3 regions of the Brevibacillus halotolerans genome follow, and region 1 is predicted to be linked to each of the others. Evidence: predicted binding sites of a transcription regulator. Region 1 holds the regulator's gene; each other region holds the start of a gene.
The links. Region 1 encodes LexA, which represses DNA repair genes until DNA is damaged. Its sites were predicted from a motif close to CGAACATATGTTCG; they were not measured.
Positions count from the first base shown of each region.

Region 2: a site for LexA is predicted at 2,248-2,261, ahead of O0550_RS23640 (YolD-like family protein). Genes of this name have one in related genera too.
Region 3: a site for LexA is predicted at 1,040-1,053, ahead of O0550_RS19200 (carbohydrate kinase). Genes of this name have one in related genera too.

Region 1 is NZ_JAPTNK010000003.1:368,436-372,650, forward strand. Features, by position in the region: gene O0550_RS06730 (hypothetical protein) at 1-189, shown strand, start outside; gene O0550_RS06735 (hypothetical protein) at 800-1,042, shown strand; gene crcB (fluoride efflux transporter CrcB) at 1,115-1,495, opposite strand; fluoride riboswitch at 1,555-1,614, opposite strand; gene O0550_RS06745 (DUF896 domain-containing protein) at 1,673-1,861, opposite strand; gene yneA (cell division suppressor protein YneA) at 1,940-2,323, opposite strand; gene lexA (transcriptional repressor LexA) at 2,483-3,103, shown strand; gene O0550_RS06760 (DUF456 domain-containing protein) at 3,480-3,968, opposite strand.
Region 2 is NZ_JAPTNK010000034.1:6,983-11,197, reverse strand. Features, by position in the region: gene O0550_RS23655 (helix-turn-helix domain-containing protein) at 1-166, shown strand, start outside; partial or broken gene O0550_RS23650 (catalase) at 328-717, opposite strand; gene O0550_RS23645 (hypothetical protein) at 1,632-1,958, shown strand; gene O0550_RS23640 (YolD-like family protein) at 2,281-2,619, shown strand; gene O0550_RS23635 (DUF5412 family protein) at 3,018-3,365, shown strand; gene O0550_RS23630 (hypothetical protein) at 3,594-3,905, shown strand.
Region 3 is NZ_JAPTNK010000018.1:17,402-21,616, forward strand. Features, by position in the region: gene O0550_RS19195 (DeoR/GlpR family DNA-binding transcription regulator) at 71-862, opposite strand; gene O0550_RS19200 (carbohydrate kinase) at 1,070-2,164, shown strand; gene O0550_RS19205 (pseudouridine-5'-phosphate glycosidase) at 2,161-3,081, shown strand; gene O0550_RS19210 (YfcC family protein) at 3,215-4,215, opposite strand, start outside.

The DNA.
Region 1 (4,215 bases):
AAGTTAAGAGTAGATGCTGTTCAATTGTTTAGACAAGCTACGATGATTGTCAGTTTAACGGGAAAGTACGTTACATTAGGCGATTTGAACAATACAAATGTAGATAGCATGCTAAAATTTCTCAACGATAATGGCAATATAACTGTGGATGAGATTATTCAGGCACTTAAAAAGAAAATGGATAATTAATAAGTATTAAAAGGAAAAGGGTGAGCTCATAATGAAAAATTTTGATGGAGAGGGTTTCTCGGAATTAATACTAATAGTTATTTTAATTACATTGCTAATATTTGGTTCCACAGATATAGTTGGTCTTTCCGCTCAACCAACAAAACCATAGAAAGAGAATGCCAACCCCCATTTAATTTTTCTGAACAGGACTTAAAAGGAGTCCTTTTTTTTATGAATGATCAACATTGTTGTATAACAGAGTCAAAAAATAAATTCAATCTCTTCTTTTTCTATAGTTGAATTACAATATATTTAACGTAAGCTAACATTCTATCTACAAAATATATTGTCTCTTCATAAGAGTTTCACTTATGTAAGGGTTTCCATGCGCGTATCAGGATTTATATTGTAAAATCAATTCCACAATTATATTCCGTCACCTGTAATTTGCTTAGGGCCCTAATTAGAATCACGAATCGTTCTAGTAGCATCTTTTATATACATGGTATCAGTAAGTTTCTTCATCAAGAAACTCGCTAAAGAATCAGATTAAGAAGAAATCACAATTAGAAACTGCTAAAAATGATGTTGAGAAGCAGCTACATAAACTTCAGGAAAGCAAAAGGAAATGGCATTTGCATTTGTTGAGGAGCTTCTAACAGTTGAAGAATTACGTAAGCGGACAATGGAGGAACGTGGTTTAAAAACTCAGTCATTAAATGATCTGGAAGCTATTAATAAACAAATGAAAGCAAGTGCATCAAGTTCTGATGCGTTTGAATTAATGCTTAAGCTTCCAGATCTATGGCCAGTACTCAGTGATCCAGATAAAAGCAAAATGATAAGAACTATTTTTCACCATAGTTGTTAACACACCATTTACAAAAGTAGTGGCTAGAAGAGGTACACCATTGCCAGCTTCAATTGAAAGGATTAAGTACAACTAACTCTTTTTCGTTTTCCATTTGATATGAAAGCCAAGCCATACCATCAGTAAACCACCCCATAGACTAGCCAGTACATAGCAAATGGCAAGTACATATTGATGCTGATGCCAAAGGGTAAGTGTCTCTACACTAAAAGTCGAAAAGGTCGTGAAAGAACCAATAAACCCTGTTCCTACTCCTAAGGTAAACCAAGCAGGCAGTTGATTTCGGGTTAAGAGATATTGATTGAGAGCTCCCAATCCGATACAGCCTATGAAATTGACTACTAGCGTACCTAAAGGAAATGAGAGCTCCCACCAGCCCGCTGTCCATGCTCCTACTAAATATCGGAATACAGCCCCCAACATTCCTGATAGTCCAACAATTAAAAAAGACATGCATTCTCTCCTTTTCCACTATTTTTCACATATATACAAACAAACTCCTACCAGTAATATTACTGGTAGGAGTCATTAGCCTATTGGCGCTTAGGGCGAACTCCATCGCCTCTATTTACTTGTAAAAACCTGTTTCACAGCACTAGTGCTACGGATCATTTGGAAAAATCACATAGACTAGTGTTTAGGTTCCTCATCCTCTACATAACGGATCGAATCTAAACTAGATTTCAAGGAAGCCTTCATAGCATCAATGTATTTTTGACGAAGAACTTGTTGCTCCGTTTTTTCTTCTGGAGTTAAGCCAACACCCTTCGATTTCTTGGCTAATTCATTAATACGTTTTACTTCTGCATCAGTAACCAATGGTGATACCTCCTCAACTAACTTCTCTTTATTATAACACAAGACCAAAGGAGAGGAGATATAAATTATGGCTCCCGCTTATCGGTATACTGGAATAGCTAGATTATTTCCTGCATAAATCATGGGGCTATCTAACTGATTTTGTTTCATGATCTCATCCATTAGCTCTCTGGCTGATAGTCCAGATTCCTGTTGATAAGCTTGTGCAATACTCCACAGCGTATCACCTGGCTGAATTGTAATGACTATAGCTGCCTGCTGTGTATGGGGAGCCGCAATAGCCACCTTCTCTTTTCCAAAAATCATGCTGCCTGCTGCAAGGGATACTATGATCAGCAATAACGTTACGATTGCTTGCCCTCGCGTTATCCCTTTTCTATGATGTACCAATGTGTTCTTACTCGTCATTGTTTTTGTTTTATCTTTATATAGATTCTGACAATTGCTAGATTGTACCATCATTATCATCACCCTCGCAAACGTTTGTTCTCATTTGATAACATCATCATAATGCGAACAAATATTCCTGTCAAGCAAAAGAATCGAACTAATGTTTGTCGAACGCAAATTCTCATGGTATAATGTAGAAAATATCTGGATCGAGAGAATGAGGTGTTCGAAATGTCCAAACTCTCCAATCGCCAACAAGCGATCATTGATTTTATTCGTAAGGAAGTAAAAGATAAAGGTTATCCCCCGTCTGTTCGAGAAATCGGTGAAGCCGTAGGACTAGCTTCCAGTTCCACTGTTCACGGTCATCTCGCAAGACTTGAAAAGAAAGGATTAATCCGCCGCGATCCTACTAAGCCACGTGCCATTGAATTATTGGACGAGACTCGTCTACAGGACGATTATGAAAGCTCCATCGTTCGAGTACCAGTGGTTGGTAAGGTAACGGCAGGTCAACCTATTACAGCTATTGAACAGGTGGAAGAATATTTTCCATTGCCAGAAAACATCGTTACGTCTGACAATGTGTTCATGTTGCGCGTTATGGGAGAGAGCATGATCGAAGCAGGCATTTTAGATGGCGATTATGTAATTGTCCGCCAACAAAATGTAGCTAACAACGGGGATATCGTGGTAGCCATGACCGAAGAGGATGAAGCAACTGTAAAACGTTTCTTTAAAGAGAAAACCCACTTCCGTCTACAACCGGAAAACTCACAGCTTGAACCAATCATTTTAGATAATGTGACGATTTTAGGTAAAGTAATTGGCGTTTACCGCCTTTTCCACTAGTGCATTGGATTTTTAACTTCTCACGTGCTTACACGTACAAACTCTTGGTGAGGATCATACTCGCCAAGAGTTTTTTACTACTCAAATTTATTGTTTGTAACGGTTTATTTTATGCCCCACTCTACCTATCTCCTTGATACCTTTCGTGTTTCTCCTACTACTGGACTTATATTTAGGTGTAAATTAACCTCATAGCCACTTAAAACAGTGTTTCTTTTTAGCAAATCTTCAAACAAGTCTTCTCTAATTCTGATGTGTAAACACAAATAAACCGAGATTGCCGGTTTCCCTACAGGAAATGATAGAGAATTTGACAATCTCGGTTTTATGGAATGGATCAACACTCAAAATCCAATGTAACGATCCACAATAAGCTTTACCAAGCAACAATAAAGAACCAGATAATCATGATGAGTTGGATAGAGATTTTCATAATGACACTGCTAAAGAAACCTATAAGACTTCCTATCGCTATCTTAAAAGCTCGTTCTGCCGGTTGTTTTTGCATCAGCATTTCAATTAATAATACAAATACAAATGGGAGAATAATCATACCAAATGGCGGAAACGTAAGTACACCAATAATAACACCTAATATTGACCCGATTGCTGATGCTTTTGAGCCACCATATTTTTTAACAAAGTACATATTAGTCAATAGGTCAGCACCAAATAACACCACACTCAAAATCCCCATTCCCCACCAGAAGGAAACCGGTAAACCTGCTCCAGGCTCTGCAATCGCGAATTGATATAGTAAAAAACCGCCCCATAACATAATCGTATCAGGTAACACTGGGAAGAAAATACCAGCAATACTTACACCGAATAGAAGTATAACAATCAACCATAATAAAACATCCATGTTTAACCCCCCTCTTTGTTGCATCTGACCCGTTTTCTATATGTACGTTTCAGTGCCCTCCTACGTTTCATTTTTACTTAGGAGTTTCCTTTTCTTGTTTGCGAAACGTGTCTTTTCCTGCATATACATGATCCCGCTCTTTTTATGATCTCATTTTTAGCAAAGCCTGACCTATTTATCTATAGCGCTCTTTTACCAGTTCCTTTTTCCACTTCATACAGGCAAAAGGACAGCAAGAAAAAGGTAT
Region 2 (4,215 bases), on a different contig from region 1:
AACAGAACTTTCGGAGAGGGTTGGAATTACTATGGCGAATCTTTCCATTCTGAAAAACAGGAAAGCAAAAGCGGTTCGTTTTTCAACATTAGAAGCGATATGTAAGACTTTGGATTGTCAGCCGGGTGATATTTTGGAGTACAAAAGCGACGAAGACACTCAATAAAAACAGACAACAAATTTATTTAACTAACGGGTTCGATAGTATATTAAAAAGAGGTAATTCAGAAACATGTTATTTCGTTCCTGAATTACCTCTTTAGATTTTCCAATTAGATTTCTAAGCACATATGCGATAAACATGTAGTTCTTTAAATTTGTAATAAAGTGGTTAAAGACAAGATCGAACACACCTTGATCCGTGTAGAACTTGGTGGCGAATCCGCTCACATTACGGGAAGTATCCGGCGTGCCTTTGTTGCTGACAGCTAAGGAGAATCTTACCGCGACGGGGACCTGCTGACCCGGATTTTGCAAGAAACAAAGCTGCGTGTAAGCCGTCATGGCATGCACGGTCTGAAAGTAGCCGAATGCGCCATAACCTTTGACATGCACGGGCCTTTCCAACAATTTCGAATGGATGAAAGTCTCCAGCTTTTCATGCAGCACGCTGTCCTGTTCCAATACAGGGCCTCGTTCACTCACCGTCTGCGAATGAACAGCATCCGGAGTATCTCCGGACCATTTGTTAGAGAGAGTTCCATTGTTCTCGTTCATCTTTCAACCTCCCATGCCCGAATGCGAATTGTATGGATATATCAAAATGTATGAAGAGCTACTATGCGAATATGACAGTGCGGCGTAATATGAACGGGTTCGATAGTTCAATAAAAACAGCGGCGAGTCTAAGACTTTATTTTCAGGTCTTAAGTCGCCGCTGTTTCATGTATTAGGCTCAGTCTAAAACTAATTTTCGGAAGGCTGGGAGATTTTTTATCCGTGAACTGTGTAGGATCAACTACTCCAGTCTAAAACTTAATTTTAAACTGAACACCTAGACGTGGGCTTGTTTCAAACTGTCTACTTGACAGGGGTAAGACCAATTTAGACCGTTGAGGGCTTTCTCTTTGTTTTTGTAGTGGTAATCTGGGCAATTCTATTTTTTTCTTTGGTCTGCTATTACTTTTATAGTAAAAACCAAAATTAAAGTAATAACAAAAAAATTGTTTGAATGTTCCATCGTTACTTGTTGCCAAACTAAAATTGAAATAAGAAGCAAAGAGAAAACAATATAGGCAATGTTTTTTGAAAAAACAGACTTTAGCAGTAATAAAGTTACAATAGCACCTATCAATATAATAAACAGCATTATACTAAATACACCGAATAAGATAAGTCAGCACCCCTCTGTAATACATTGATGGAGTAGTGTATGTTGATTTTATCAATATTTTACCATTCACCTTTAGGATTTGTCGATATTGTAAAATAGCCCTCCGAGTAGGGAGCTTTGATTATTTGTAAAGATGAGCATTAAATGTAACTCGAAAAAATAGGGAAATACCAAAAAGCAAATATTTGAAATAAAGTTTTATTTTGTATATTAGTGCAGTATATTGTTAATAGGTCAAGGCTAATTTTAAGTCTTACACCGTAGCCATGGAAAATAATAATTGAAAGGATGATTAATAGTGTCGATTACAAAAAAGGATAAAGGTAAAAATATGGGGGAAACAAACAGCAAGCTAAGAAGAGAAATAAAGGATGACATTATAGATCAAATTGAGACAATTGGTGAGGTTAGGAGAAAGCAGGATAGCATTTTAACATCTCCCAATTTCCATTTAGATTCTAAGGAACTTGAGCATGGTCAATTTAAAGTTGAAATTCAGTATAAATCAGGGACTAAACAAACCGTTTCTGTAGTACTTGTAAATCCAACAGCACAAAATGTTAATGAATTAAGGGAGGCATTAGAATTAAGTTTGAAAGATGGTTACATATATGAAGTGGCTTAATGTTAAATAGTTAAGGTAGAGTCATTGTTTTGTTTCCACTCACTCCTTAGGTCGACATTTCCTTTTACTGCCTACTATCTGTTATGTGTGAGTACAAGGATAAATCTTAAAAAGATTACTAATGTTAGGGACAAGTGATAGAAGAAACTTCCGGCGCAAATAAGCGAATAGGCTTAATAAAATCAAGATAAGTTAGGCTCTCTGACGGAATTTAAACCATTGGAGGGCTATTTTTATTACAAACATGTAATTTTACCCATTGCATTATATCCTCTCCATCAATAAAATAGGAACATACATTCGTATTTAAGGAGATGTTTTCATGGCTAGTAAAATACTTGATCCGCTTGTAACAAAATTCATTTTGCCCGAACACGCCGAGATGATACGTCAGCATCACGAGGATAAGAAACTGATCGAGAAACCGATCATTGAAGAGGATGAGCTAGCCGAATTTTGCTACAGGATATCTGACTCACGACAGTATGATTATGCTCTTACTATTAGCTGGTGGAAAGAGACCAGAGGGGCTAAAGGAGTAATTGAATCTGCTTGGGGGTGGGTAGATAAGTTTGATTTAATGTTTAAACAAATCAAATTAAAGAACGATGAGGATTTCTGGTGGATACCTGTAGAAGATGTGATTAGTGTAGAAACCTAAGCAATAACTTTTTGCATCTAAATGGAATGTATTTCGAGTGAGAACTGGGATACGGCACCCCCCTAATTACATTTTGGGGGTGCAAAAATTCATTTGTTTTACCGACCTTAGTTTATAAGTCTTTAACTACTCATTGGTTTAAATCTGTTTATCAGGGGCAAAGTCTCCAGGATGAATGAAAGCGAAGTCTTCTACATAGCACGATTTCTCATCTCGATCCATCCAACGATCTGAATGTTATCGGAGTAATGCAAGTAAATTCCCAGTTTATGAGATCCATTTACCTGGAGGAACAAGGATAAAGCCGCCACCCTTAACGGATAAGCAAAAAGGGGTTGTGCATTTTATAGAGAATATGGTAATTGCGAAGTATTACATAATAAAGGGAGGGAAGGGCTATGAATATTCTACTCAAAAGGTTTCTTATAATATTAATTTCTATAATAGTGTTTCTATCTCTAATTGTATACTTTGCATTCTATTCTACTTTATTTCTACAAAAGGGCGATTTACTGAAAGAGGTGTCTTCTCCAAATAATACATATACTGCAAAGGTCTATCGCTTTGGGGATGAAGGTGGGCTGAGAGTTGATGTAAATGTTGGCTTTTTTAGTGACAAGCTTATTTATTGGAGCTGGAAAGAAGCAAATACCGATGTAAAATGGACAGACGACATTCATATAAAAATAAATGGTAGATTACTTGATGTTAGAACAGATAAGTTTGACAAAAGGTTAATGGATTAAGATAATATTGAGGCATTTTTGCTAGTAGGTACAACAATGAACAATTTACTAAGGGTGTTTCTTGCAATGTCTATTCTTTACTTACATTGTTTTTGAAACTATAGTGTTAACCCCGTTGGTATGACGGCAAAGTCATTAAGAATTTCATGATAAGAGAGGACCCTATATTTTGTGGATTATTTATTTAGGATGAATCTCGATAAGATATTTTAAAGGAGTAAATAACAAGTGGAAACTCTTCCAAATTGGTTTTGGATTATATATTACTTATTTTTGTTAGCAACATTAAAAACGGCTTTATCCAGCCTTGTTAAAAAACAGGTTTTAAGAATAGTATCTAGTTTTACAATTATTTTTGTGTGTACGATTCCCTTTATAGGTTTAATTCATAGTATTGAAAGACAAGATGGATTAAATGAGTTTGAATATTTTAGAGGTCAATTACAACAAGAAGAGATGTGGACTATTTATTCAATAGTAGGATACGTATACCTACTTGTGTGGTGGGGGCTAGTAATCAGAAAAGAAAAGATTAATTAATATATTGAATAACATATCTTGAAATCAGTTGCTTCACTGCTTGAATTAAATCTTTCTTTATTAAAGGGTAAAGATATGTAATGTAGTCAGCAGCCGGATTCTCTTCTTGAAGATCAGAGAGATATTTAGTCACTTTAACATAACCAGCAAGGTATCAAATTTACTCCATGAAGAGTAGAATATTGGTTTAACATCAACAAATATATTTACAGGTAGTTGGCCCTATACTATAATGTATTCAAATTCTATTTGTTTTTTTTGGCCATCTTACCAGTTGAAAAACTTGTAAGTACTGAGCAGTTAACCAAAA
Region 3 (4,215 bases), on a different contig from region 1:
CTGAACTTCATGTTTGCTGTTATTATGTGTTAGGACAGTATGAATATATACGATAGTTCTATGTAACCGGTTACACCCTAGAAGCATTTACCCATTGAACCTGCCATTCTTGATATTTATCTGCCCATTCCTCAGGTATTTCGCTATCACAAATAACTGTCTGAATGTCTTTTATATCTGCAATCTTATAAAAAGTCTGTAATTCCAATTTAGCCTGATCACACAGCACAATGCATTCCTTTGAATTCTCCATAAATTTGCGAACCAAAAAAGCTCGTTCGGCATCATGATGGCTCATTCCTTTTTGTAAGGATAATCCATCTACACACAGGAAAGCCTTATCTGCATGGAAATATTCCATCATTTTTTCTGTCATCAAGCCGCATACACGTGCATGCTTTTGATGGACCTTTCCACCTAAAAAGTAGATATCTCCTGTAAATTCGTCCTTTTTCTCCTGAAGAAAAAAGGCTTGCAGTAATCGCACAGAGCAAGTAATGATCGTCACGTCTTGTTTTTCTAATAAGTAGGGCAACATATATAGTGAAATGATCCCATCATCTAGAGCTACACTTTCCCCATGCTGCACCAAATTTGCTGCTGTCTGTGCAATATCTTTTACGCTGCTATAACAAACTTCTGAGTCGTCTTTATAAGAAAGCAGCTCGATGTCTCCGCTTACTTTGACGGCTCCCCCATACACCCGCCTGAGCCTCTGCTCTTGTTCTAGCTCTTCTAAATACCGACGTACGGATTCTGAAGAGACTTGTAGCTTTTCTACTAGCTCAGTTGTTTTTACTTTTCCTTCTTGTTGTAGTAGTTCTAAGATGAGCTCCTTTCTTTCCTCTCCCACTAATGACACACGAACCGCCCCTTTTTCGCCTCTTTTTGCTATTGTAACCCAACTTTTGTTTTTCAGATAGACTTTTGCTTAGATCATGGAGAAACTCTTACTAAAAATAGCCGACAAGCACTTTTGTAAATGTTTTCTCCTATCATACTTGATAAACAAACACTTTACAAACTTTTGTTTAAGTGATAAACTTTTGTTTGAAAGGAGGAGTGTCACATGGATAAAGAACAACAAATCTTGCACTATATCCGTTTGAATCCCTTCATCAGTCAACAAGAATTAGCCAATAAAATGGGAATTTCCCGCTCAGCCGTAGCAGGGTATATTGCCACTATGATGAAACAAGGCCAAATCAAAGGAAGAGCCTACATTTTAAAAGAAGAAGCTTCCATCACTTGCCTTGGGGGAGCCAATCTGGATCGCAAAGCTCGCAGCAAACAACAAGTCAAACTGCACTCTTCCAATCCAGTTAGCATCTCTCAATCATGTGGAGGAGTAGCCCGAAACATTGCTGAAAATTTGGGACGCCTTGGTTGCGTTACCTCTCTTATTACTAGCGTAGGCAATGACAAAGAGGGTGAATGGGTTCTTGCAGAAACCAAACAGCATGGGGTAGATGTTAGTCAATCCTGGATGCTCTCCTCTGAACAAACGGGTACCTACACAGCGCTACTAGATGTAGATGGTGAAATGTTCGTTTCCCTAGCAAACATGGATATTTATGAAAAAGTAACAACTGAGATGATCGCAGAGAAATGGGCTCATATCGTCGCTTCCGACATTGTGCTTCTAGATACGAACCTCCCTGAGGACGTGTTGGCATACATGATCAAACGCTGTCACGATGAGAACATTACTTTGTATATTGATCCAGTCTCTTCAGCGAAAGCCAAGAAATTACCCGAATCTCTCATGGGCGTCACAAGTATTTTGCCTAACCAGGAAGAAGCTGAGATTCTTTCTGGCATGAAGATTAACAATGTAGAGGATGTAAAAACAGCTTGCCAGTTCATTCGCAAACGCGGCGCTCTCAATGTCATCGTAACCATGGGTGAACAAGGTATTTTTGTTTCTTCCCCTGAACACGAGGTTTTACTTCCACCATATCCAGTGGATGTTGTAGATGTCACCGGTGCTGGTGATGCCTTTGCCTCGGGTCTGTTGCATGGTGTTCTACACGGTGAAGAGCTTTTAGACGCTTGTCGGTTAGGTCTTGCTGCATCAGCTCTGACATTGGTCACAGAACAATCTGTCTCTCCCGAATTACAGCCGGAAAAACTATATCAGTTCGTAAAGGAGAATGCACAATGAAAAACTACTTAACTTTTACTGAAGAGGTTGCACATGCTCTAGAAAATAAATTACCGATCGTCGCTTTAGAAACAACTATTATCTCTCATGGCATGCCGTATCCGCAGAACATGGAGATGGCGAAAAAGGTTGAGCAAATCATTCGCGATAACGGTGCTGTGCCAGCTACGATTGGTATCATGGATGGTAAAATTAAAATTGGTCTTACTGATCAAGAACTAGAAGAATTCGCTACTAACAAATCCGTCGAGAAAGTAAGCCGCCGTGATTTCCCTTATATCCTTGCATCAGGTAAAATCGGAGCGACCACTGTTGCCGGCACGATGATTGCTGCTGAACTAGCTGGAATTGAAATGTTTGCTACAGGTGGTATTGGTGGGGTTCACCGCGAAGGAGAGGTTACGTGGGACGTATCTGCTGACCTAACGGAATTGGCGAATACTAGCGTAGCCGTGGTATGCGCAGGTTGCAAATCAATCCTTGATATCGGACGTACATTAGAATACTTAGAAACCCAAGGGGTACCGGTTGTTGGATACAAAACAGACGAATTCCCTTCCTTCTACTCCCGTAAGAGCGGCTACGGCGTTGACTTTAAATTGGACACGCCTGATACAGTAGCTTCCGTGATGGATACAAAATGGAAGCTAGGTATGCAGGGTGGAATGGTCATCTCCAACCCTGTACCAGAAGAATCTGCTCTTCCATACGATCAGATTGAAGCAGCGATCCAACAAGCACTTGCTGAAGCGAAGGAAAATAATATCGCTGGCAAAAAAGTAACACCATTCCTACTTTCAAAAGTAAAAGAACTAACTGCTGGCAAAAGCTTAGAAACGAACATCGCACTTGTATATCACAACGCAGAGGTAGCAGCTAAGATTGCCGTTGAATACAAAAAGAAACAAAAGCAATAAGTTATCCACATCTAGTTAAATTTGTTGTAAACCATCTTGTTATAAACTCCTGACTATTTTAAAAAGGCAGTTCCAAAGTGATTTCTCTTTTGGAACTGCCTTCTTTTTATGTTAATAGCCTATCTATGATTGATTAGTAAGGACCATATCCAATGAACTGTGCAATAATGATAGCGATTCCCCCAACGACTATCTGCAAGCCAATTAGAGGCATAATCCATTTAAACCAGCGAATCCATGGAATTTTGGCTAAGGCTAGTCCAGCCATAAAATATCCAGAGGTAGGCGTCACAATATTAGTAAAGCCGTCTCCCAATTGAAAGGCTAATACGGCGGTTTGACGAGTGATACCCACCAAATCAGCTAAAGGAGTCATAATGGGCATTGTTAGTGCCGCTTGCCCACTCCCCGACGGGACAATCACGTTTAACAAGCATTGCAGAATAAACATGCCCGTAGCTGTTAAAGAGGAGGGTACTTGCTGAATCGCTTGAGCTGAATAGAACAGAATCGTATCCATTACCTGCCCCTCTGTCAGAACTAGCAAAATCGCCCGGGCCATCCCAATGATTAGTGCCCCTTCTAATAAATCTGCTGCTCCTCTCATAAAGCAAGTAACAAATTCATTTCCACTCATACGACAAATCAAACCAGATACCAACGCTAAACATAAAAAGATGGTGGCAATCTCTGAAATAAACCACCCTTGCTTGATGACACCAAAGGCAATTGTACCTAATGTCAGCATAAAGCTAAGCAGAACAACCTTGTGCTTCAAGAGAAATATTTTAGGGTCCTCGCCCTTTTGATTTTTTGCAGCCTGCAAAGTAGAAGACGCAAAATGACTATGATTCATCTCTTTACCAAAGCTATTCTCCACAAAGAAGCCTTTAGACGGATCTCTCTTCACTTTCATCGCATAACGATATACAAAGGTAACACTAACGATGTATAGAACCACGAATAGCCCAATTCGAAAGCTCATGCCAGAAAACAGTGGAAGCTCTGCTATCTTTTGAGCAACACCTATAGTAAAGGGATTAATAAGAGCGGTACTAAAACCGATTTGGGCCCCTACTAGTACAATCGCGGCACCTGTAATGACATCAAAGCCTAATGCCAAAGCCACCGGAA